DNA from 2 places in the Pedococcus sp. P2_E5 genome. Region 2 is predicted to be linked to the other one. Evidence: predicted binding sites of a transcription regulator. Region 2 holds the regulator's gene; the other holds the start of a gene.

The links. The regulator LexA, encoded in region 2, represses DNA repair genes until DNA is damaged. The targets are predictions, from matches to a motif close to TCGAACANNTGTTCGA.
Region 1: a site for LexA is predicted at 3,846-3,861, ahead of AC1DVZ_RS00065 (HNH endonuclease signature motif containing protein). Genes of this name have one in related genera too.

The regions. Positions count from the first base shown of each region.
Region 1 is NZ_JBFUEP010000001.1:9,488-20,057, forward strand. Features, by position in the region: gene AC1DVZ_RS00055 (nuclease-related domain-containing protein) at 1-666, opposite strand, end outside; gene AC1DVZ_RS00060 (glycoside hydrolase family 13 protein) at 734-2,446, opposite strand; gene AC1DVZ_RS00065 (HNH endonuclease signature motif containing protein) at 2,493-3,833, opposite strand; gene AC1DVZ_RS00070 (MarR family winged helix-turn-helix transcriptional regulator) at 3,974-4,393, opposite strand; gene AC1DVZ_RS00075 (hypothetical protein) at 4,516-4,725, shown strand; gene AC1DVZ_RS00080 (D-alanyl-D-alanine carboxypeptidase/D-alanyl-D-alanine-endopeptidase) at 4,772-6,061, opposite strand; gene AC1DVZ_RS00085 (DUF1905 domain-containing protein) at 6,246-6,533, opposite strand; gene AC1DVZ_RS00090 (hypothetical protein) at 6,685-7,074, shown strand; gene AC1DVZ_RS00095 (SGNH/GDSL hydrolase family protein) at 7,149-8,063, opposite strand; gene AC1DVZ_RS00100 (toxic anion resistance protein) at 8,284-9,522, shown strand; gene AC1DVZ_RS00105 (hypothetical protein) at 9,549-10,223, shown strand; gene AC1DVZ_RS00110 (AAA family ATPase) at 10,220-10,570, shown strand, end outside.
Region 2 is NZ_JBFUEP010000046.1:18,396-28,965, reverse strand. Features, by position in the region: gene AC1DVZ_RS15385 (NAD-dependent protein deacetylase) at 1-512, shown strand, start outside; gene AC1DVZ_RS15380 (class I SAM-dependent methyltransferase) at 640-1,308, opposite strand; gene AC1DVZ_RS15375 (N-acetyltransferase family protein) at 1,327-1,866, shown strand; gene AC1DVZ_RS15370 (DUF4259 domain-containing protein) at 1,936-2,349, shown strand; gene AC1DVZ_RS15365 (hypothetical protein) at 2,354-2,536, opposite strand; gene lexA (transcriptional repressor LexA) at 2,743-3,468, opposite strand; gene AC1DVZ_RS15355 (LysM peptidoglycan-binding domain-containing protein) at 3,757-4,155, shown strand; gene AC1DVZ_RS15350 (hypothetical protein) at 4,263-4,760, shown strand; gene AC1DVZ_RS15345 (winged helix DNA-binding domain-containing protein) at 4,824-5,975, opposite strand; gene AC1DVZ_RS15340 (SRPBCC family protein) at 6,065-6,493, shown strand; gene AC1DVZ_RS15335 (hypothetical protein) at 6,682-7,515, opposite strand; gene AC1DVZ_RS15330 (GNAT family N-acetyltransferase) at 7,640-8,233, opposite strand; gene nrdR (transcriptional regulator NrdR) at 8,654-9,166, shown strand; gene AC1DVZ_RS15320 (vitamin B12-dependent ribonucleotide reductase) at 9,341-10,570, shown strand, end outside.

The DNA of each region.
Region 1 (10,570 bases), on a different contig from region 2:
GCAGTCGCGCCGGCCCACCATCAACTTCGCGACCCTCGGCCGCAGGATGCCCCCCTCGACCCGCAGCGTGGGGCGTCCTCGATACCGCTTGGCGTCGATCACGAAGACACCCGAGGGACAAACCGCGATGTGGTCGAGGTTGGCTTTGCTGCGCGGAATCCGGCGGTCGTGCATCACCCGAACGAGGGGTCCGGCCATCGCATCCAACCGGCCACCCAGCAGTTCCTCACCGACTGCGCCTCGGGCCCACGCGTTGGTCGACTGCGGGTCGTCGCTGAGTGCGAGGATCAGGCCACCGAGCTTCGGGTGGGCAGCGCGGATCCGATCTTCTCGCTTCGCATGACGACGGTCATGCTCGCGACGAGCCGAGAGACCCGCCGCCCCTTGCGTGTAACTGATCTCGGCTTCCGGGGGAAGCGTCGCGACAGTTTCGAACACGCGGGCCGCGCCGATCATGTCCAGCGCCGGACTCGCATCGCTCGCCAGGGACGGACTTGTGGTGCCCTCCTCGAGCGGTCCCAGATCGGCACACCCAAGGCACAGCACAGAACGGGTTTGTCGTTCGTACACGGCGGTCACTCCCTGCGCGACCTCCACGGCGCACAGGCGGCACGCGCCGGCATACCGCAGTCGCATGCGCTTCTGGTCCGGACGTTCGCTCACCATGCCCCCTCTTTCTGGGGGCGACGATAGGGCGGGCGCCGTTCCAGTGGAAGGCGATTCGGGCACAGAGCTACGAAAGTTTGAGGAGGCGGGCTTCCCACGGGCGGAGGGGGGCGGTGGGCGACGCGGGATCGCCCAGGTTGCCGAGCAGCAGGTCCGCCCCGGACCATCGGTCGAGATCGGTGACTGCGCCGGACAGGTCGAGGTCGTCGCCGGAGAAGTTGGCCAGGACCAGCAGGTCCGTGCCCGCGTGGGAACGGGTGAAGGCGTAGAGCGTCTTGTGGTCGGGCGCGATCATCGTGAAGTCGCCGTGCGCGATGGCCGGCTCGGAGTGGCGCAGCTCGATGAGGCGCCGGTAGTGGTGGAAGACGGAGTCCTGGTCGGCCACCGCGGCGGCTGCGTTGATCTCGGTGTAGTTGGGATTCGTTGCGGCCCATGGCTTTCCGGTCGTGAACCCCGCATGGGCGCCATCGTCCCACTGCATGGGGGAGCGGGCATTGTCGCGGCTTCCGAGTCGCAGGTTGACGAGGATCTCCTCGACGTCGCCACCGGCTCCAGCCGCCAACCGGTAGTAGTTGACCGACTCGATGTCCAGGAAGTCGTCGGCCGTCGCGAACGGCACGTTGGTCATGCCGAGTTCCTCGCCCTGGTAGACGTACGGCGTCCCGCGGTGCAGGTGCAGCACCGTCCCGAGCAGCTTGGCCGACGCGACGCGGTGCTCGGCCGCGTCGGAGCCGAACCGCGACACCGCGCGCGGCTGGTCGTGGTTGTTCCAGTAGAGCGAGTTCCAGCCGACCTCCGCGAGGCCTTCCTGCCACCGACCCAGCGAGGTCTTGAGGTCACGCAGGTCGACCCGGCTGCGGTCCCACTTGTGGGCCCCGATGTCGAGGCCGACGTGCTCGAACTGGAACACCATGTCCACCTCGCGCCGGGACGGGTCGGTGTAGAGGATCGCGTCCTCGACCGTGACCCCGGGCATCTCGCCGACGGTGAGCAGCTTCTCGGCCCGTCCCTCGAAGACCGACGCGTGCATCTCCTGGAGGAACTCGTGGATCCGGGGACCGTTGAGGAAGTGGGGTGTCCCGTCGCCGAGCGCCGAGTCGCCAGGGAGCGGCTTCCCATCGGGCAGCGAGGTCACCTTCGAGATCATGTTGATGACATCCATGCGGAAGCCGTCGATGCCCCGATCGAGCCACCAGCGCATCATCGCGTAGACCGCCTCGCGGACCTCCGGGTTCTCCCAGTTGAGGTCGGGCTGCTTGCGGCTGAACAAGTGCAGGTAGTACTCGCCCGACGCCTCGTCGAGCTCCCAGGCGGGTCCGCTGAAGAACGACTCCCAGTTGTTGGGCTCCGCGCCCACCTCGCCCGCAGCCGCGTCCCCGTCACCACCTGGCCGCCACCAGTACCAGTCGCGCTTCGGGTTGTCTTTGCTGGAGCGGGATTCCACGAACCACGGGTGCTCGTCGGACGTGTGGTTCACGACGAGGTCCATGACGAGGCGTATGCCGCGCGAGTGCGCCTGCTCGATCAGCGAGTCCACGTCCGCGAGGGTCCCAAACGTCGGGTCGATATCCTGGTAGTCGGCGATGTCGTAGCCGTTGTCGTCCTGAGGGCTCGTGTAGATCGGCGACAGCCACACGACGTCGACGCCGAGCTGTTCGAGGTAGTCGAGCCGACTGATGATCCCTGGGACGTCACCGATGCCGTCACCGTTGGAGTCCTGGAAGCTGCGGGGATAGATCTGGTACACGACGGCTTCGCGGAACCACTGGTCATCGGTCATGGCTGAGTCTTTCGACCGGGGCACCCCTCAGCAAGTGCAGGGTCGTCTATGTCCGCTTCACGAAGGTGACCCGTTTGCGACCGGTGCCCTCACGGAAGACGCGGTGGTGGTAGCCGGGGTCGTGGATCCGTTTGTGGTGGTAGCCGCAGAGGGGGACTGCCAGGTCGAGATCGGTCCGTCCGCCCGTCGCCCACGGATCCTCATGGTGGTGTTCGGTCCAGGCGTAGGGCCGATCGCAGTGGTCAGCGGCGCAGGTGTCGTAGGTCAGCGCGAGCGCGACGCGTTGCGCCTCCGTGAAGTAGCGCTGGGACCGGCCGAGGTCGAGGACCTGGGACTCGCCGTCGAGGACCGCCGGGACGATCCCCGCCCCGCAGGCCAGTCGCCGCGCCTCGGACGCGGAGACGTCGTGGCCGGTATCGAGGTGGGCTGCTCCCACCGCGGCCTTGAGCTTGTCGTGGTCGAGGGTGACCAGGATGGTCGCGTTGACCTTGCCGGACAGGTGGTCGGTGGGCAGGTGCTCCAGCAGCTCGACGAACGCTCGGCCGTACTTCTGCGACCAGTCCAGCTCCTCGGCCCGGAACGCAGCCCACGTCGCCTCGGCGGTCTCGGCGGCGGTCAGCTCGGTGCCCCCCGAAGCCGCCTGGGCCTTCGCGTCCTTCGCGGCTCGCTGGGCGAACCGGCGCGGTGAGGCGATCTGCTGGACCACCTTCTTCAGGATCTGGCCGGCCAGGGTCGGCACCGTGAAGTGCCCCGTCACGGTGCCGTCCTGGTTGTCGTGCATCGTCAGCCTGGTCGCGGCCAGCGCACGGTCCTCCTCGGCGCGCAGGAGCTCGTCCTCGTGGGCGTCGACCTCGGCCTGTTCCCGCTTCGCTGCCTCGAGAGCCCTGCGGGCCCTCTTGCGCAGCGCGGCCGGGTCGACGCGTTTCGCCACGGCGACGAGGGACTGCTCGATCGCGGCCCGTTCGGTGACGTCCAGTCCCGCCGGCAACTGCTCAGTGGTGCGGGCGATCACGTGCGCGTGCTCGGTCGACAGGGCCCCCTCGCTCAGGGCCTCTCTGGTCGCCGGTAGCCCCTCGTCGAGGGCGGTCGCCAGCCGCACGTCCTTGGCGGCCGACGCGCCGTCGCGGCGAGACCGCGCCGCCAGCCAGGCGGCCGTGCCCGTCATCCCCGCGTCCGCGGCCACGTCTGCCTTGTCCACGACTGCCACGAGGGACAGCTTCATGGCCTCCAACCGGGTCACGGCCCTCGCGACCTCGTCGATCAGGCCAGACGCCTCCTGCCCTGACAGCTCCTCGACGCCCTCGCACTGGTCGAGGACCGAGTGCACCTGACGCACCCCATCGGCCACCGGCAACGGTGGCGAAGGATGGAGCGGTGCGATGGCCATACCTGACTGTATTCGAACAGATGTTCGAGTGTCAACACAGGAATGGCTGGAAATCTGTGGGCCATCGACCCAGACCCAGCGTGCCGGACGATCGAGTCATCCGGGCACAAGGGGACTCATGAACGTGCCGATCTTCGCGGTCATCCTGATCGGGCGGTGAGGCTCATGCCGAGGCGGTCGATGATCGCCGGCGGGATGCGTTCGGCCCGCTTGCGGGCGGCCGCGCCCTTCCTGGTGAGGGAGACCGCCAGGGCGCGGTCGTCGAGGGGGTCGCGGTCGCGGCTGACCATGCCGCTGGCTTCGAGGCGTTTGAGCAGTGGCGAGAGCGTCGCCGGCTCCAGGCTGAGGCGGTGCGCGAGGTCGCTGACGCGCAGCGGTGAGTCCTCCCAGAGGGCCAGCATGACGAGGTACTGCGGATGGGTCAGGCCCATGGGCTCGAGCAGTGGCCGGTAGAGCGCGATCACGTTGCGCGACGCGACCGCCAGGGCGAAGCAGACCTGCCGGTCGAGCTTGAGCAGGTCGACCGGTGTGGTGGTCGAGGGGGCTGCGCGGGTGGTCACGATTTCGAGTCTAGGGGATCGGGGGCTATCGTTAGTGCACAGGTAGTTAGGGCACTAACAAATGTCCGAGACCAGGCCGAGCCCGTACGGGGCAGGTGCACCGAGGCAATGGGGAGTGAGCAATGAGTCGCAAGGCTGACCGCGAGGGACTGTCGCTGGGCTATCGGATCGCCTACCGCGTCAAGGTGCTCGGCATGCACCTGTACGGGCCGGCGCAGCTGGGCGAGGCCGAGGACCCGCACCGCCGGCTCGAGCGCAAGCGGGCCGCCAAGGTCGCCGCGGCCCGTCGGGCTCGCGAGCAGCGGGAGCCCGGCGGGACCAGCCAGGCTTGACCAGTCAGGCCTGACCAGTCGGCCCGCAGCAGCCGGGTCCAACCGCTCAGTAGCAGCCGGTGACGGTCGCCGCGAGCATGTCGATGTTCTGGCGCAGGACCGTCGTCGACGTGGGCTTTCCGTTGACGACGAAGGCAAAGGCCTTGACTCGCCCGTCCGTGCCGACGGTCCAGCCGCTCAGCGCGACCGCGTCGCTCAGGGTGCCGGTCTTGGCGTGGACCTTGCCGACGGCGCACTTCGAGGTCGACGCGGTGAACCGTCCCCAGGACGCCCGCAGGGTGCCCGTCTGACCAGAGACCGGCAGGCCGGCGTTGCTGCGCAGGAGGGCGAAGGGGGTCGCGTTGGCGGGTTCGAACACGTTGGTCACGAGTCGTGCGAGCTGCAACCCGGTGAGGCGGTCGCTGCGCGACAGTCCCGACCCGTCATAGAGCGCGTTGGCGGACAGGCCCTCGCTCCGAAGCCGGGCCGTCTGCGCCGACCTCGCCGCGGTCCACGTCTTGCCGTAGCCCAGCTTGATGCCGACCAGGCGGTGCAGCGCCTCGGCGTGCTCGTTGTCGGACTCGAGCATCATCCGCGACACGATCTGGCTGACGGTCTGCCCGGCCGAGGTGGCCAGCACCGGGTTGGTCGACGTCGCGGTGCCACGGCCGATCCGGGTGACCGTGAGGCCGTAGGTCTTGAGCTTGGCCGCGAACAGGTTGGCCGCGTCGATGCTGGTGTCGGAGACCTGCCGCCCGTCGACGACCAGGGCCCGCAGCCACGTGGTGTCGGCCGGGATGTACGTCGAACGCCACCCCGTCGCCAGGGTGGGCGCCGCGAAGAGGGTGTCGTCGGCATACAGCCGGACGCGCAGCTGTCCACGCGCCTTCATGGCGGCCGCCGTGGTCTTCGCGAGGGCCGTGAGCTGAGCCGACGAGAAGGCGGGGTCGCCCGAGCCGATGAGGATGACCTGGTCCGCCTGCGAGCCGCGCTTGACCCTCGTCGTGAACCGGTACGACGCGCCGAAGACCCGCAGCGCGTCAGTGGCCGTCACCCACTTGGTCGTGGAGGCGGGCATGTAGCCGGTGCCGCCGTTCTTGCTCCACACGACCTTGCCGCTCGCGGCGTCGATGACGGCACCGGTGAACGACGTGCCGAAGCGCGTGGTCGTGACCCGGGCCTGCAGCTTCGTCGCGATCCGGGTGTCCGCCGCGGTCGTGACGTACGTGGTGGTGGCGGTCGGCACGGCGGCGTCGGCACTGCCGGTCGTCGCCAGGACGGGCGCGGCGCCGAGCGCACTGGCCAGCGCGGCGATCGTGAGTCGGCGGAAGGTCACGGAGCGGGGGCGTGAGGTCATGCCGGTCCTAAGGAACTGGTCTGCCTCGGCCGGCGACGGTTGGGGCAGGTGGGGCTGCGGGGGATGGGGCGAAGGTACGCCCGCCCGCAGCCCAGTGGGGGCTTTCAACCGATATTCACAGCGTTTCTGCCCGTTCACCTGAGTTGGATGTGCCTGTATGCCGCGTGGCCCGGCGCCCGCGCCGTCAGACGTCGACGACCAGCCGGACCGTCGTGGTCGTGCCGAGCTCGAGCCCCTCGGCCCGGCGCACGGTGTCCTTGAGCGGCACGATGTAGCGGCCGTCCTTGGGCCAGAGCGAGGTCTTCCAACCGGTGTCGCCGATCCGGACCTGGACCGGGATCATCCCCCAGCCGTAGCTCACCAACCCGGCCGTCGCGTCGAGCGCATCACAGAGCTCCTCGGGCACGGTGACGAAGTGGAACGGCGAAGGACCCTTCCAGAACCAGATCTCACCGCTGAACTCCATCTCCATGCGGCACAGGATAGGAGCGTGGGGCCGCTGGGAGTCTCGTCCCGGAGCTCGCGTTGCCGTCGCGGCGCGCGAGGTGGACGATCGGGGCCAATGCCCACGGACCGGCGGCACCGCGCTGTGGGGCGGCTACCCGACGACGGAGGTCCCCGTCATGAGGCGATCAGGATTCTGGGCGTGGGGGTTGGCGTGGCTCGTGTGCCTCTGTGCCCCGCCGACGCTGGGCATGGTCTGGGACCAGGTCGGGTACCCCACCTCGGATGCCCTCGGGATCCTGGTGGCCATCGGCGCGGGTGTGGCCACGCTCGCGTGGGGGTTCCTGCTGGGTCGCCTCGGTGAGTGGTTGGTGCTGCTGGGCTCGGTAGTGGTGGGGGCCGTGGTGTTGACGGTCCTGGGGGAGATCAGCCTCAAGCTGACCTACCGCGGAGACCCGTCCGGCCCGGGTGTGGCCTTGGTCTTCTACGTCGTCCAGCTCGGACTCGTGCTGGCGGTGGCTGGTCTGGTCGGCATGGTCGTCCGGCGACGTCGACAGGGGAGCAGCTGAGGCTCAGCCGGGCTCGTTGCGTTCTGGACCCAGCGGTGCGCGATCTTCTTGTCCAGTAAGGAGTCATCGCAGATTCACCCCAGGTGGAGGACCGAGGCGACCACCGGCCATTCGGCGGCCGCGAGGTTCGCATGGCCTGCGATCGAGGGATGACGAAGGTCCTCGCCGTAGTCCTCGACCTGCATCGCCATCCGCGCGGCCGCGCCGCCGTCGGTGTGGCACTGGCGGATGCCCTGGCACGCCTTGGCCAGCTGGGCCTCGTATGCCGCGAGCAGGCCCGTCACGCGCGCGACCTCAGCGTGGTTGACGGTGCGGTTCGCCGAGAAGAGCTTGCAGGGCCTCGTTCCGATGACGTCCGGGGGCGTGTTCGGCAGGGCCATGATGGCTGCCGCATAGCCTGCCGGCCGGCCGGGGTCGCCGATCAGCAGGACGCTGGTCTCGGGCGAGGCCTCGACGATCATCTGCACGGCCTGCCTTACGGACGCGCGGAATTCGGGGTAGTGCTCTGGATCGGTACCGTCGCAACGCAGGTCAGTGCCCACGATCTGCACGAGCACGAGGGCCGGGTAGGGCAGCCGCGCGAGGCCCGCAGTCGCCTGGTCGACGAGCCTCTCGGCCGTGACCGCATTCCGGGCTGAGTTGACCACGTTGATGCTCGTCTCGGGTCTGGCTTCGAGCAGGCGCTGATAGACGCTGCGAACTGCCGGGTTGGATCCGGTGGCCCAGGAGTTCGCCGCAGTGTTCGTCGCGGGACTCTTGGGGTCCGACTGGAAACCGGTCAGCCCGGAGTGCCCGATCGCCATGACTCCAATGGGGTGGTCGGGGCGTCCAGTGGCAGTGGCGGTGGCAGTGGCAGGAGGCGCGGAGGAAGCGGTGGAATGGCCGATGGGTGAGGTGGCGGTCGACGGCGATTTCGCATCGCCCCCGCAGGCCACCACGGCGGCGAGCAGCGCGACGGCCCCCGCCACGACGCGCCACCGTCGGTCCATGACCACGAGTGTTCTCCTGCGGAAGCGTCCTGTCACTGGCAGCTGGGTGGACGGGGCCGTCCTTGTGTCACGTCCGGCACAGACGGCGCGAATGGGCGTGAGCACCATGGAGGCATGGGCACCCATTCCCCGAACAGCGCCGCGGGAACCGCGTACATTGGCCGTTCGTCAACAAGGACAGCGAGCCGGGCCATCGGCACTGCGGAGGAGACGAACCGTCATGACCGACACACAGCCAGGACCGCTCCAGCCCCCGACTGCGCAGGGGGCGACCCTGACGCTGACCGCGCCCACTGCGCCGGCTCCGGTCCAGGCCACAGCCGCCCCCAGGATGGCGCCGGCTGTCGACGCCGCCGCCCTGCCGGCCCTGGACGCCAAGGTCGACGCCTACCTCGAGGCACTGCTGTCCGAGGCCCCCAGGTCACCGGGGTTCGCCGCCAAGTCGGCCGATGTGCGAACGATGGGCGACGGCGACATCCGCCAGGCTGCCGAGACCTCGAACCGCCTGCTCAAGGCCCCCGTGAAGGCGCTCCAGGAGGGCGGTCTCGCCGAGGGCTCCACGGTCGGCGCGACCCTGCTCGAGCTGCGCCGGACGATCGAGGACCTCGACCCGAAGGAGGCGACGGGCGCCCGCAAGCTGCTCGGCATGGTCCCCTTCGGCGACAAGGTCGCCGACTACTTCCGCAAGTACCAGTCGGCGCAGAGCCATCTGGACGGCATCCTCCACTCCCTGCGCGACGGCCAGGACGAGCTGGGCAAGGACAACGCCGCCCTGAACCTGGAGAAGCAGCTGCTGTGGGACTCCATGGCCCGGCTCAACCAGTACGTCTACGTCGCCGAGCGGCTCGACGCCCACCTCGCCGCTCGCATCGCCGACCTCGAGGCGACCGACCCCGACAAGGCGACCGCGCTTCGCGACGACGTGCTGTTCTACGTCCGCCAGAAGCACCAGGACCTGCTCACCCAGCTGGCCGTCTCGATCCAGAACTACCTGGCCATCGACGTCGTCATCAAGAACAACATCGAGCTGATCAAGGGCGTCGACCGGGCGTCGACGACGACCGTGTCAGCGCTGCGGACCGCGGTCATCGTGGCGCAGGCCCTGAGCAACCAGAAGCTCGTGCTCGAGCAGATCTCGGCCCTCAACACCACGACCTCCGGCATGATCGAGCGCACCAGCGAGATGCTGCGCGACAACTCCGTGCGCATCCAGGAGCAGGCCGCCTCGGCCACCATCGGCCTGCCCCAGCTGCAGGCGGCGTTCCAGAACATCTACGCCACGATGGATGCCATCGACACCTTCAAGGTGCAGGCCCTGGACACCATGGCCGCCACCATCGGCACGCTCGAGACCGAGGTCGGGAAGTCGCGGTCGTACCTCGACCGGGTCGAGCGCCAGGACCAACAGGTTGCGCACGGCTCGTTGGACCTGGGCAATTCAGTGGGTGCACGACGCTGAGAGGTGGCGTGGGGGATAGTGAGCACATGTCGGGTGGGTTCTGGGATCGCCTCCTGCGCCGGCCGCAACAGCCGGTCGGCGACAAGGGCTTCCGCGTACCCCCGGTGCCGACCAGCGACGACCTCTTCGCGGCCCTCGACCGCGTCGAGACGATGGTGGCGGGCGGCGCCGTGCCCGCGCCGGTCGCCTCACGGGTCAGGCGGGTCGACCGGGTCGTGCGCGACACCATTCCCCGGCTCCAGAGCCTCGGCGCCGGGAGTCCCCAGGCGTACTCCGTGATGGCCACCGCGACCGACTACCTCCCCGAGGCGGTCGGCGGCTATCTGCGCCTCCCGAGGCAGTTCGCGGACAGTCGGCCGGTCGACCGCGGCAAGTCCTCGCTCATGGTGCTCATCGACCAGCTCGACCTCCTCGCCTCGACGATGGACAAGGTCTACGACGCGGTATGCCGCGACGATGCCGCCGCGCTCGTGGCTCACGGGCGGTTCCTGGCCGAGAAGTTCGGCACCGCCTCGTCGGGCGGGTCGCTCAACATGGACGCCACGCCGGTGCCGGCGATGCCGGGCACGCCAACCATCCCGGCCGCGCCGGCCATGCCGGACGTGCCCGACGTGCCCGACGTGCAGGCTGCCACGTCCCCGGACGAGGACACCGGCAGCCTCGAACGGCTCCAGCCCCCGGCTGGACGGGACGCCTCATGAGCCCATCGAGCCTGGGCGAGGCAGTCGACGTCGCGGCGGCGCTGGCCTCGAGCGCAGGGCTGGACCCGATCGCTGCGCGGTCCGAGGCGCTCTGCCTCGCGGCGGCCGTCGCCGAGTCGGCCCCGGGGGCGGCCTCGGACTGGGCGCGGGCCGTCGGCGACGCCTCCACGCAGGACTTCTTCGATGCGGCGAGCCGGGGGCGTCGCTGGCGCGAGTCCCCCACGGCGTCGCTGAGCGCCCTTGTCGCACAAGGGTCCCCGTCAGCCCGCGCCTACGCCGAGGCGCTGGCCGAGGTCGCCTCCGCGGCCTGCAAGCTCGGCGAGCCGACCATGCGCGTCATCGGCAAT
Region 2 (10,570 bases):
ACCAGCGCGCGGGGGCGACCGACGTCGAGGAGCTGCACGGGTCGCTGGCGCGGGTCGTCTGCCTGACCTGTGGCGACCGCACCTCCCGCTGGGATCTCGACGACCGCATGCGCGAGAGCAACCCCACCTACACGGTGACCAGCGACGAGATCCGTCCGGACGGTGACATCGTGCTGAACGACCTCGACGTCGCCGCCTTCCGCACTCCGCTGTGTCTCGTCTGCGGCCACGACACACTCAAGCCGGACGTCGTGTTCTTCGGTGAGTCCGTGCCGAAACCGTTGGTGGAGAAGTGTTTTCGCCTCACTGAGGAGGCCAGCGCGCTGGTGGTCCTGGGCTCGAGCCTGAAGGTCATGAGCGGCTACCGCTTCGTTCGCCGCGCCGCCGCGCTCGGCATCCCGGTCGCGATCATCACCCGCGGACCGACCCGCGGCGATGGCGAGGCCAGCGTGCAGGTCGACGCGCCGCTCGCCCCGACCCTCGAGGAACTGCTCAGCCGCCTGGCCGCCTGACCACCGCCCACCCTCGGCCTTCCGCCGGCCCGACTTCTGGCCACTGGTGGCGCATCCGACGCGCTGACGACGCAAGACACCCAGCATGGGTGGCCAGAAGTGCGGGGTGGGCGCGAGAAGTGGGGCTTCAGCCGGTCGGCCGCCTGGCCACCAGCACGACGTCGATCGCGTCACCGTCGTCCGTCGGGCGCACGTACTCCTCGCACCGCTCGATCTGCAGGTCCCCGGCCGCGGCGCGCAGCTGCTCGGGGGTGTGCAGCAGCGCCGGGTCGGACGGGCCGCCGACCCCTTCGGTCAGGTTGCGCAGCCCGTGCCCGACGACCACCAGCGCACCGCCCGGCGCCAACCAGGTCCGGGTGCGGGACACCACGTCCGAGGGCAGGTGCAGGTATGACACGAGGACGAGGTCGTAGTGCACCTGGGGCGCCGGGTGCCAGGAGCGGGCGTCCGCCACCACCCAGTCCACCCGGATCCCGCGGCTGGAAGCCTCCTTCTCGCCCTTGGCCAGACCCACGGCAGAGAAGTCGACCGCCGTGACCCGCCAGCCCTTCGCGGCAAGCCACACGGCGTGACGGCCCTCGCCGGCGCCGAGGTCGAGGGCGCGGCCGGGTGGCCAGCCACCCACGATCCGTTCCACCTCGGCGTTGGGCGTCGCGCTCCAGACGTGCGCCTGGGCGGCATACCGCTCGTCCCACAGGGCCTGGCGATCGGTGTGCCCACCGCGGTCGGGGTCGGGCAGCTTCGCGTCGCCGGCCGAGCCGGGAGCGCCGTGGCTGTGACCGTGCTCGTGGTTCATCCCCCTAGCATCGCCGATATGAGCAGCATTGCCCCGGACAGCGGCCGCGCAATCGTCGTCCGCGACGCGACGCAGGCAGACCTTCCCGCCATGGCCGCCATCTACGACGACCAGGTCCGCACCTCGGTGGCGACCTTCGACACCGAACCCCGCGGCGCGGCATACCTCGGGGAGAAGCTGGCGGCCGCCGGCGCGGGCAACGTCGGCAATGTCGTCCTCGTCGCCTGTGCGGACGAGCAGCTGCTCGGGTACGCGTTCTCCGGCGCCTTCCGCCCGCGGCCGGCCTACGACGGCACCAAGGAGGTGTCGGTCTACCTCGCGGAGGGCGCCCGCGGTCGCGGCCTCGGCCGGACCCTGTATGCCGCGCTGCTGGCGCGGCTGGACGCCGCACCTGATGTGCACACCCAGGTGGCGGTGATCGCCCTGCCCAACGACGCGAGCGTCGCGCTGCACGTGGCGTGCGGTTTCGAGCGGGTGGGCGTGCTGCGCGAGGTCGGGCACAAGTTCGGTCGTTATGTCGACACTGCCTGGTACCAACGGATGACTCCGCAAAAGTAGGGCTGGCGCGTCGCCCCGTCTCTTGGCACCCTCGAAGGAGCATCTTTCGCACGCTGTGGAGGTTGGGAGATGGGCGCCACCGGAGCCGGGCCGTTCGAGAACGACGACGCGCTCGACCTGCTCGACGAGCTCGAGGAGTCCGAGCACGAGGTACGACGCAAGAGGGTCGAGTCGGCCCTCGACCAGGTGGTTCGTGCGCGGGGGTACATCGAGGCGCCCACCATGTCGCAGGCAGTGGCGGCCGCGGTGCTCGTGGCTGCGTGTGACGACTTCGAATCCGTCGTGGGAGAACGCAATGTGCCCTGGTGGGTCGACGAGGAACCCATCGAGGTGGACGAACAGCTCGAGGAGCTCGCCACCCGGGCGCTGCACCGGGCCCTGCAGTCCGACGACAACGAGCTCTGGGAGCTGTGGGCCGACGGTGACGGCGGCGAACGCTTCGCCACGAGGATCACGCACTACCTCGACGCGCTGGGTGACTGACTGGTTACTGCCTGGGTGACTGACTGGGGGACTGACCCGTCGCCCGGCAGACCCCGAGCACCGCGTCGATCTGGTCCAGGTTCAGCTGCGAACAGGCGTGGCTCGCGGCGTCGATCAGGTCCGCGAGCAGTTCGATCTCGGATCCGAGCACCTGGTCGGTGAGATCGGGGTCGGGATGGGCCTCCATGTGTAGAGAACGGTTGGAAGAGTCGCCTGTTACGGGGCGCAGAGCAGGCAAGCCTGGGGGGCCTTCTTGAGTCCGTTCGGGTGATGGGCCATCAGCCGAACGGACGAGGCGCGAGCCGCGCTGAGCCCACAGCGGTCCGGACACACGTGTGCCGCGGAGCGCGCGAGGCGCTCCGCGGCACACGTCGCCGGGACTGAGGGTCGAGCTCAGATCCGGCGAAGCACCGCCGTGACCTTGCCGAGAATCGTGGCGTGGTCTCCGTCGATGGGGTCGAAGGCGGCGTTGTGCGGCATCAGCCACACCTTGCCGTCCTTGCGCTTGAAGGTCTTGACGGTGGCCTCGTTGTCGAGCATCGCCGCGACGATGTCGCCGTTGTCGGCCGTGGGCTGCTGGCGCACGACGACCCAGTCGCCGTCGCAGATCGCGGCCTCGATCATCGAGTCACCGACGACCTGGAGGAGGAAGAGCTGCCCCTCGCCGACGATCTGGCGGGGGAGCGGGAAGACGTCCTCCACGGTCTCCTCGGCCAGGATCGGCACGCCGGCGGCGATGCGCCCTAGCACGGGCACGTAGGTCGCGGCAGGGCGCTGGTCGCCCGACCCGGTCTCGTCGTAGGTCGCGGTCTCGTCCTCGGCCGAGGCGCCGCCGCGGTAGCCGCGCATGTCGGCGGGGGAGTCGGGCGAGACGACCTCGATCGCGCGCGGCCGGTTGGGGTCGCGGCGCAGGAAGCCCTTGCGCTCGAGGGTGGACAGCTGGTGGGCGACCGAGCTGGGGGAGGTGAGCCCCACGGCCTCGCCGATCTCGCGCAGGCTCGGCGGGTACCCGCGCCGGTCGACCGAGTTGCGGATCACCTCGAGCACCCGTCGCTGCCGGACGGTGAGCCCGTCGCCGCGATCGCGGTCGGGCAGTTCCTTGACGTTGTCGTCGCTCATGCCGCTTCCTCACTTGAGCAGTTTCGGGTGCAGGTGCAGGTCAGGTGCCGTATGCCGGGTGCTCTCCGAGGCGTTGTCAGTGCCCTCTGATGTGCTTGCGGCATGAACACAGCGTATGGCCTTCGAACGCCTGTGCCAAACATGTGTTCGACGCGTGTCTTGATTGATTCGAACATGCGTGCTAGAAATCAGTCAAGCAGTTCTTCGCACATCCGTTCGAGGAGCGCCGCACAGAACGCCACAGCAACACCAACAGCAACAACAGCGCACGCCACGATGGAGGACCTGATGAGTGCAGCAGTCGCTTGGGACGTCGCCCCCGCACCGGTGCGGGTCCCCGTTCGCCCGGCTCGCCCCCGCCTGGTCTCGGTGCCCACCGGCGCAGAGGTCGTGGTGGCTCCGGCCGCCCCGTTGCGCCTGACCCGCGCCGCTCGGCTGGCGATCACGCTCACCGTGGTCATCGCAGCCGTGGCCCTGGCGATCGCCGTGTTCTCCGGCGGCGCGTCCGCCACCGTGATCGACCACTCCACCACGGTGCAGTCCGGTCAGACGCTGTCGCAGATCGCGGTCGAGCAGCTCCCGCAGCTGTCGATGGCCGAGGCGGTCGTCCACATCCAGGTCGCCAACGACCTCACCGACAGCAACGTCCACGCCGGTCAGACGCTCCTCATCCCCGCCGTCGGCTGAAGCCCCGACGGCCGCGTGGCCTACGCGTTTTGCGCTATGCGGTGACCGTTGGCTCTACGCGCTAACCCCGATGCGGGGCGGCTGTCGCGTGTAAGACGGTGGTCGGCATGCACACCACTACACGGATGGCGGCCGCTGTGGCCGCAGCTGCCGGGGCAGCGGCCTTCTCGGTCCTCCCGGCCACCGCCGCGGCGGGAACACCCACGTCGTTCACCGTCGACACCCAGTTCGTGGACGGGCCCAGCGACATCACCGCCGCCACCGGCCCTCTCTCGTCCTGCACCGAGGTCAGGGACCTCGAGAACTTCGGCGACCTGCGGACCCACAACCAGCTCGTCTTCAGCGGGGTCAAGGAGCTCACCTGCGGCACTGCGACGGTGACCATCGGCTACACCGCCTTCATCTCCATCCCCGCGTTCCAGAACGAGAACGTGCTCCCAGCCGGCGGCGGCTTCAGGACCTTCGGGGACTGGTGGGTCATCGACTCCACGCTGGCGGGTGTGAGCTCCGGCGGCGGCAAGCTGGCGGGCGACTCCCGCACCTGCACGCGGGATGCCGGCTCAGAGGGCTGCATCACCGACACCTTCCGGGGCTTCGTCTCCTAGACGCAGACGCAGCCCGGCGCGGGGGAACCGGCGCGGGGGCACCGGCGCGGGGGAGGGTGGCGCTCAGCGGTCGGCCCGCTTCGGCCGGCGTGCGGGGTGGCCCAGCTCGCCGCCCCACAGGTGCGGGGTGCCCTCGTTCTCGACCAGGGACAGGTCGCGCCCGAGGAACCCAGCCAGCCGCTGGGCCGCGACCCTCACCTGCGTGCGCCCTCGCTTCGAGACGGCCGGAGCGAGGTGCACCTCGACCTGGACCGCATCGGGTCGCACCGTCCGCTTCCAGAGCCCGACATTGGTGCCGTCGAGCACCACGCTCGCCCAGAACGGGTCGGTGTGCTCGGCATAGGGGTGGTCGGGCAGTGCGGAGAAGTTCACCTGCGGATAGGTCAGGACCGCCTCGTCATACGTCGGGAAGAGGTATGCCGCGGGCGCGGCAGGGGAGCGCCGGCGCACCTGAGTGGGGTCGAACCAGTGCGGGATGCCGGAGATCTCCACCTCCTCCAGGTGGTCCCCGAGCTGCGCGAGGGCGGCCTTGGTGTCGCTGACCGTCAGGGTGGCCCACCGGGTGAAGTCCTTGACCGACGCAGGTCCGTGGCCGCTGAAGAACCGCCGGACCAGCTCGACCACGGCCTCGTCGCGGCTGCGCTCGGGTGTCGGCGCGATGACCTCGTCGACGAGGGCGTAGGAGTGGTGGACACCCTTCATGGGCCCCGAGCAGACCAGGCCGCGCATCTCGGCGACGATGAGCAGGTGGCCGAGCTGTTCGCCGGGCTTGATGGGGGAGCCGCGCTCGACGAAGGCCTCACCGAGCTCGGGTCGAGTCAGGAAGTGCTTGTCCTGCAACAGTTTTGCCAGCAGCTCGAACCCGTCGCCGAGACGCCTGGTGTCGTCGAGGCCGAGCTGACGGTGCCGCGCTCCCATGCTCGACAGCACCCGCGGTGAGGTGAGGGCGAGGATCCAGCGCAGGTCCTCCGGAGCGACGAAGTGCCACGTCGGCCTCAGGATGTGGGTGCGCACGAAGGCGCCGGCGTCGAACTCACGCTGCACCGCGGCATACCGGTCCTTGCGGGAGCGCATCGCGAGCGAGAAGAAGGCGTGGTCGCGCTCCTGGCTCTGCACGCAGGTGAGCAGCCGCACGGCGTCGGCGGCGCGGGGGAGCGGCGCCGAGCTGAGCCGCTGGGTGGCCAGCCGCTGGGCGAGGACGGTGGCGTGATCCATGGCGTCATCCTCTCGAATACCGATGACAGCCTCTCGAATACCGCCGCCAGCCTCTCGAATACCGCCGACAGGTGCGCGACCATGGAGGGGTGGAGCAGAGCACGACCGTCGACATCGCCGCCTCGCCGGAGCGGGTCTGGGACGTGCTCACGGACGTCGAGCACTGGTCGGACTGGACGGAGTCGGTGCGCTGGGTGCGCCGCCTCGAGGACGGACCCCTGCGGACGGGCTCGACGGCCAAGATCAGCCAGCCCAAGGTCCCGACCGTGGACTGGGTGGTGACCGAGTTCGACCCGGGGCGGGAGTTCACGTGGGTGTCGGCCGGACCGGGGGCGCTCACCACGGCGAGGCACTCGGTGGAGGCGCTCCCCGGGGGCGGCAGCCGGGTCCGGCTCTCGGTGGACCAGAGCGGGATCGTGGGCTCGCTGGTCGGCCGGCTCTACCGCGGGCTCACCGAGCGATACCTCGCGATGGAGTCGGCGGGGCTCAAGGCGCAGTGCGAGGCCCGGCTCGCCTGAGGGGCCGATGAGTTCACGCGACGAGGCGATGGCCAACTTCGGTGCGGTGGTCGGCGGGCGCGGGCTGAGCGGGAGTCCGCCAAGGGAGTGACACGGGTGCTGTTGGCCCACGTCAGGCAGCTTGACGTGGCGTCAAGGTGCCTGACGCGCTGAGAACCACGGTGCGCGGGCTGGGTAGCCGGCCCCGCTCAGGTGCTGACGCCCCGCAGCTGGACGTCTGCGGCATACCCGCCTAGCTGTGCGGTGAGCTTGGCCGTCGCGGTGCCGGGACCGACCGGCGTCCAGGTCACGGTCACGGAGACCGCGTCGCCGGGGGCGATGGCGCCCTCGGTCTCGAGCTGGGCCACGAACCCGGCCGTCGACGGCTCCACCACAAGGGAGCCCGCCGCGATGCCGAGGGCGTCCTTGCTGCCGTTGAACAGGTGCACGGTGCTGCCCACCGGGTTGGTGCCCGTCGTGGTCAGCTCGAGGGTGCGCGGCACGAAGGCCACGATGTCCTTGGTCGTGGCCGCGCCCGGACCGAGGATGACGTCGGCCACACGTTCGATGAGGTGCCGGAAGGTCTCCTCCCGGAAGCCGATGACGAACGCGATCACGGCCAGGATGGCGATGCCCGGGCCGTCGTAGGCCACCGGGACCGCGGCTGCCGACCCGTCGGTGGCGGGCGTGGTGGGGGAGGCGGTCACGCTCTTGATGAGCAGCACCACGATCAACACGCCGATGGTGCCGCACACGCCCCCGAGCAGCGGACGGGCCAGGTGCCACAGGTAGTAGTCGGGGTCCCAGTTGTGGGCGTGCTTGACGATCCCGACCAGGCTGATCGTCGCCCCGCCCAGCGCCCCCGCCCACGGCACCCACAAGGGCACCACGGACTGGAACGAGAACGACCAGTACAGCCGGCTCGGCTCCGGGTTCTTGGAGTAGATCAGCACTGCTATGAGCAGCGCCGACATCGAGATCACGTTGACGGCGAAGAAGATGCCGGGCCGGCGCCGCCAGTCGTCCTGGGGAATCGTGGCCATGCTCCGACGATCCTCCGTGCCTTTGCGGACGACATCGTCCGTTTGCATGAAGGTGCCGCGTATGGCGCGTGGCTCGGTCGAGCGCGTGGGCCAGGCGAGGGCGGGGCTCGGTGGAGCGCGCTGCTCAGCTGAGGGTGCGGCGCATGATCAAGCGAGGCAGCTTGCTGGCGACCGCGTCGGTGGTTCCGACGACCGCGAACCCGGCCTTCTCGAACATGCCGCGCGTCCCGACGAACGCCATGGTGAGGTCCATCCGCTCGTCGCCTGGATCGACCGGGTGGGCCTCGACGGCGGGCGCGCCGTTCGCCGCGGCATACGCCACTGCACCCTCGATGAGGTGCTCGGTCACGCCGCGCCGGCGAAAGCCCGAACGCACCACGACGCAGACGATGCTCCACACGGGCAGGTCGTCGACGGGACGCATGAGGGCGGACTTGGCGAGGCGGGTGATCTCCGAGCGCGGGCCGATGTTGCACCAGCCGACCGGCTCGCCGTCGAGGTAGGTGACGACTCCCGGCGGGTGCTCGCGCTCGCACAGGCTCCGCATGGCGCGCTCGCGGGCGCCCGTCCCCGTGCCGCCGAGCTCCTCGATCTCCTTGGCCTGGAGGCGGTGGGACAGGCACCAGCAGTGGGTGGCGCGCCGGTTCTTGTTGACGACGTCGGCGAAGTCCTCGAACCGGTCGGGCGTCACCGGATGCGTCTGCCACTCCTCGGCCATGGAACCCACTCAACCACCACCCTCGGACATCCTGATCGCCCGCACACCACATGTGGGGGCGCGGATTCGGGACACACCCCACATCTGGGCGCCTCTGACGTCACATCAGTCACACCAGCACCAGTTTCGGCGTGTCGCGCCGCGCCGCCACAAGCCTCTGACCTGCGGCGATGCACACTTCGACACAAGTTTCGGGGAACGGCTTGCGTCCTAGGTCACAGGGGGGCACACTATCCCTACATCTAGTGGTTACACCGCTGTAGTTCGTCCACATGTAGTGCACAGGCTGGGGCGGGTTGTCCACACGTTGTCCCCAGCGAGTCCCCAGTTCCGTCCACAGGGCGGGGCCGGATCCGCACCACAATCCGCACCAGAATCCGCACCAGCCGTTCCATTCAGCCACACCGGGAGGAGACCGCCATGCACTGCCCGTTCTGCAGGCACACCGACTCCCGCGTGATGGACTCGCGCACCACCGACGACGGCAGCTCGATCCGCCGGCGTCGCCAGTGCCCCGAGTGCGGTCGTCGCTTCACCACCATCGAGACGGCGAGCCTGACGGTCACCAAGCGCTCCGGCGCCAACGAGCCGTTCAGCCGCAGCAAGGTCCTCGTCGGCGTCCGCAAGGCCTGTCAGGGCCGCCCGGTCACCGAGGACGACCTCGCGATCCTGGCCCAGCGTGTCGAGGAGTGCATCCGCCAGCAGGGGCAGGCCGAGGTCGAGGCCCACGAGGTGGGCCTGGCGATCCTCGGACCGCTGCGCGAGCTCGACGAGGTCGCCTACCTGCGGTTCGCCAGCGTCTACCAGGCGTTCGACAGCCTCGAGGACTTCGAGGGTGCGATCACCCTGCTGCGCGCAGAGCGCGACGCGACCGGCACCGAACCGGAGCCGCGGTCGCGACCACAGACCCAGGCGGGTATGCCGCCGGGCTAGGCCCGCGGCATACCCGCCTTTCCCGCACGGCCAGGCACGACGAGAAACCAGACGCGAAGCACGGCCACAGGCGACGCACCACCGAGCAGATTCACCACTGAGCATCGCGGCACTGTCAGTGCCGCACGAGACAATCAACTGAAAGCATTACCAGGGGCTAGGGAGGCCACGAGAATGACTGAAACCGCAAACACACGCGCAGGCGCTCGCAAGAGCGCGGGCAAGGGTGTGAAGGTTGAGCGGATCTACACCACCCCTGGTGTGCACCCGTACGACGAGGTGACGTGGGAGAAGCGCGACGTCGTCCAGCAGAACTGGAAGACCGGCGAGACGATCTTCGAGCAGCGCGGGGTCGAGTTCCCCGACTTCTGGTCGGTCAACGCCTCCACGATCGTCACCACCAAGTACTTCCGCGGCGCGCTCGGCACCGACAAGCGTGAGACGGGGCTCAAGCAGCTCATCGACCGCGTCGTGCTGACCTACGTCAAGGCGGGCAAGGACCACGGCTACTTCTCCTCCGCCGAGGACGCCGAGATCTTCGAGCACGAGCTGACCTACGCGCTGCTGCACCAGGTGTTCAGCTTCAACTCCCCGGTGTGGTTCAACGTCGGCACCGCGAGCCCGCAGCAGGTCTCCGCCTGCTTCATCCTCGCCGTTGACGACTCGATGGACTCGATCCTCAACTGGTACAAGGAAGAGGGCTTCATCTTCAAGGGCGGCTCCGGCGCCGGCCTCAACCTGTCGCGGATCCGTTCGTCCAAGGAGCTGCTGAGCTCGGGTGGCACGGCTTCCGGCCCGGTCTCCTTCATGCGTGGCGCCGACGCGTCCGCGGGGACGATCAAGTCCGGTGGCGCGACCCGTCGTGCGGCCAAGATGGTCGTGCTCGACGTCGACCACCCCGACATCATGGAGTTCGTCCAGACCAAGGCGCGCGAGGAGGACAAGATCCGCGCGCTGCGTGACGCCGGCTTCGACATGGACCTCGGCGGCAAGGACATCGTGAGTGTCCAGTACCAGAACGCCAACAACTCGGTCCGCGTCAGCGACGAGTTCATGAAGGCGGTCGAGGACGGCACCGAGTTCGGGCTGCGCGCCCGTGGCACCGGCGAGGTCATCGAGACCGTCGACGCCCGTGACCTGTTCCGCAAGATGGCCGAGGCCGCGTGGGAGTGCGCCGACCCGGGCATCCAGTACGACGACGTCATCAACGACTGGCACACCAACCCCGAGACCGGCCGGATCACCGCGTCCAACCCGTGCTCGGAGTACATGTCGCTCGACAACTCCTCGTGCAACCTGGCTTCGCTCAACCTGCTCAAGTTCCTCAAGGACGACGACACGTTCGACGCCAAGAAGTTCCAGCAGGTCGCCGAGCTCGTCATCACGGCGATGGACATCTCGATC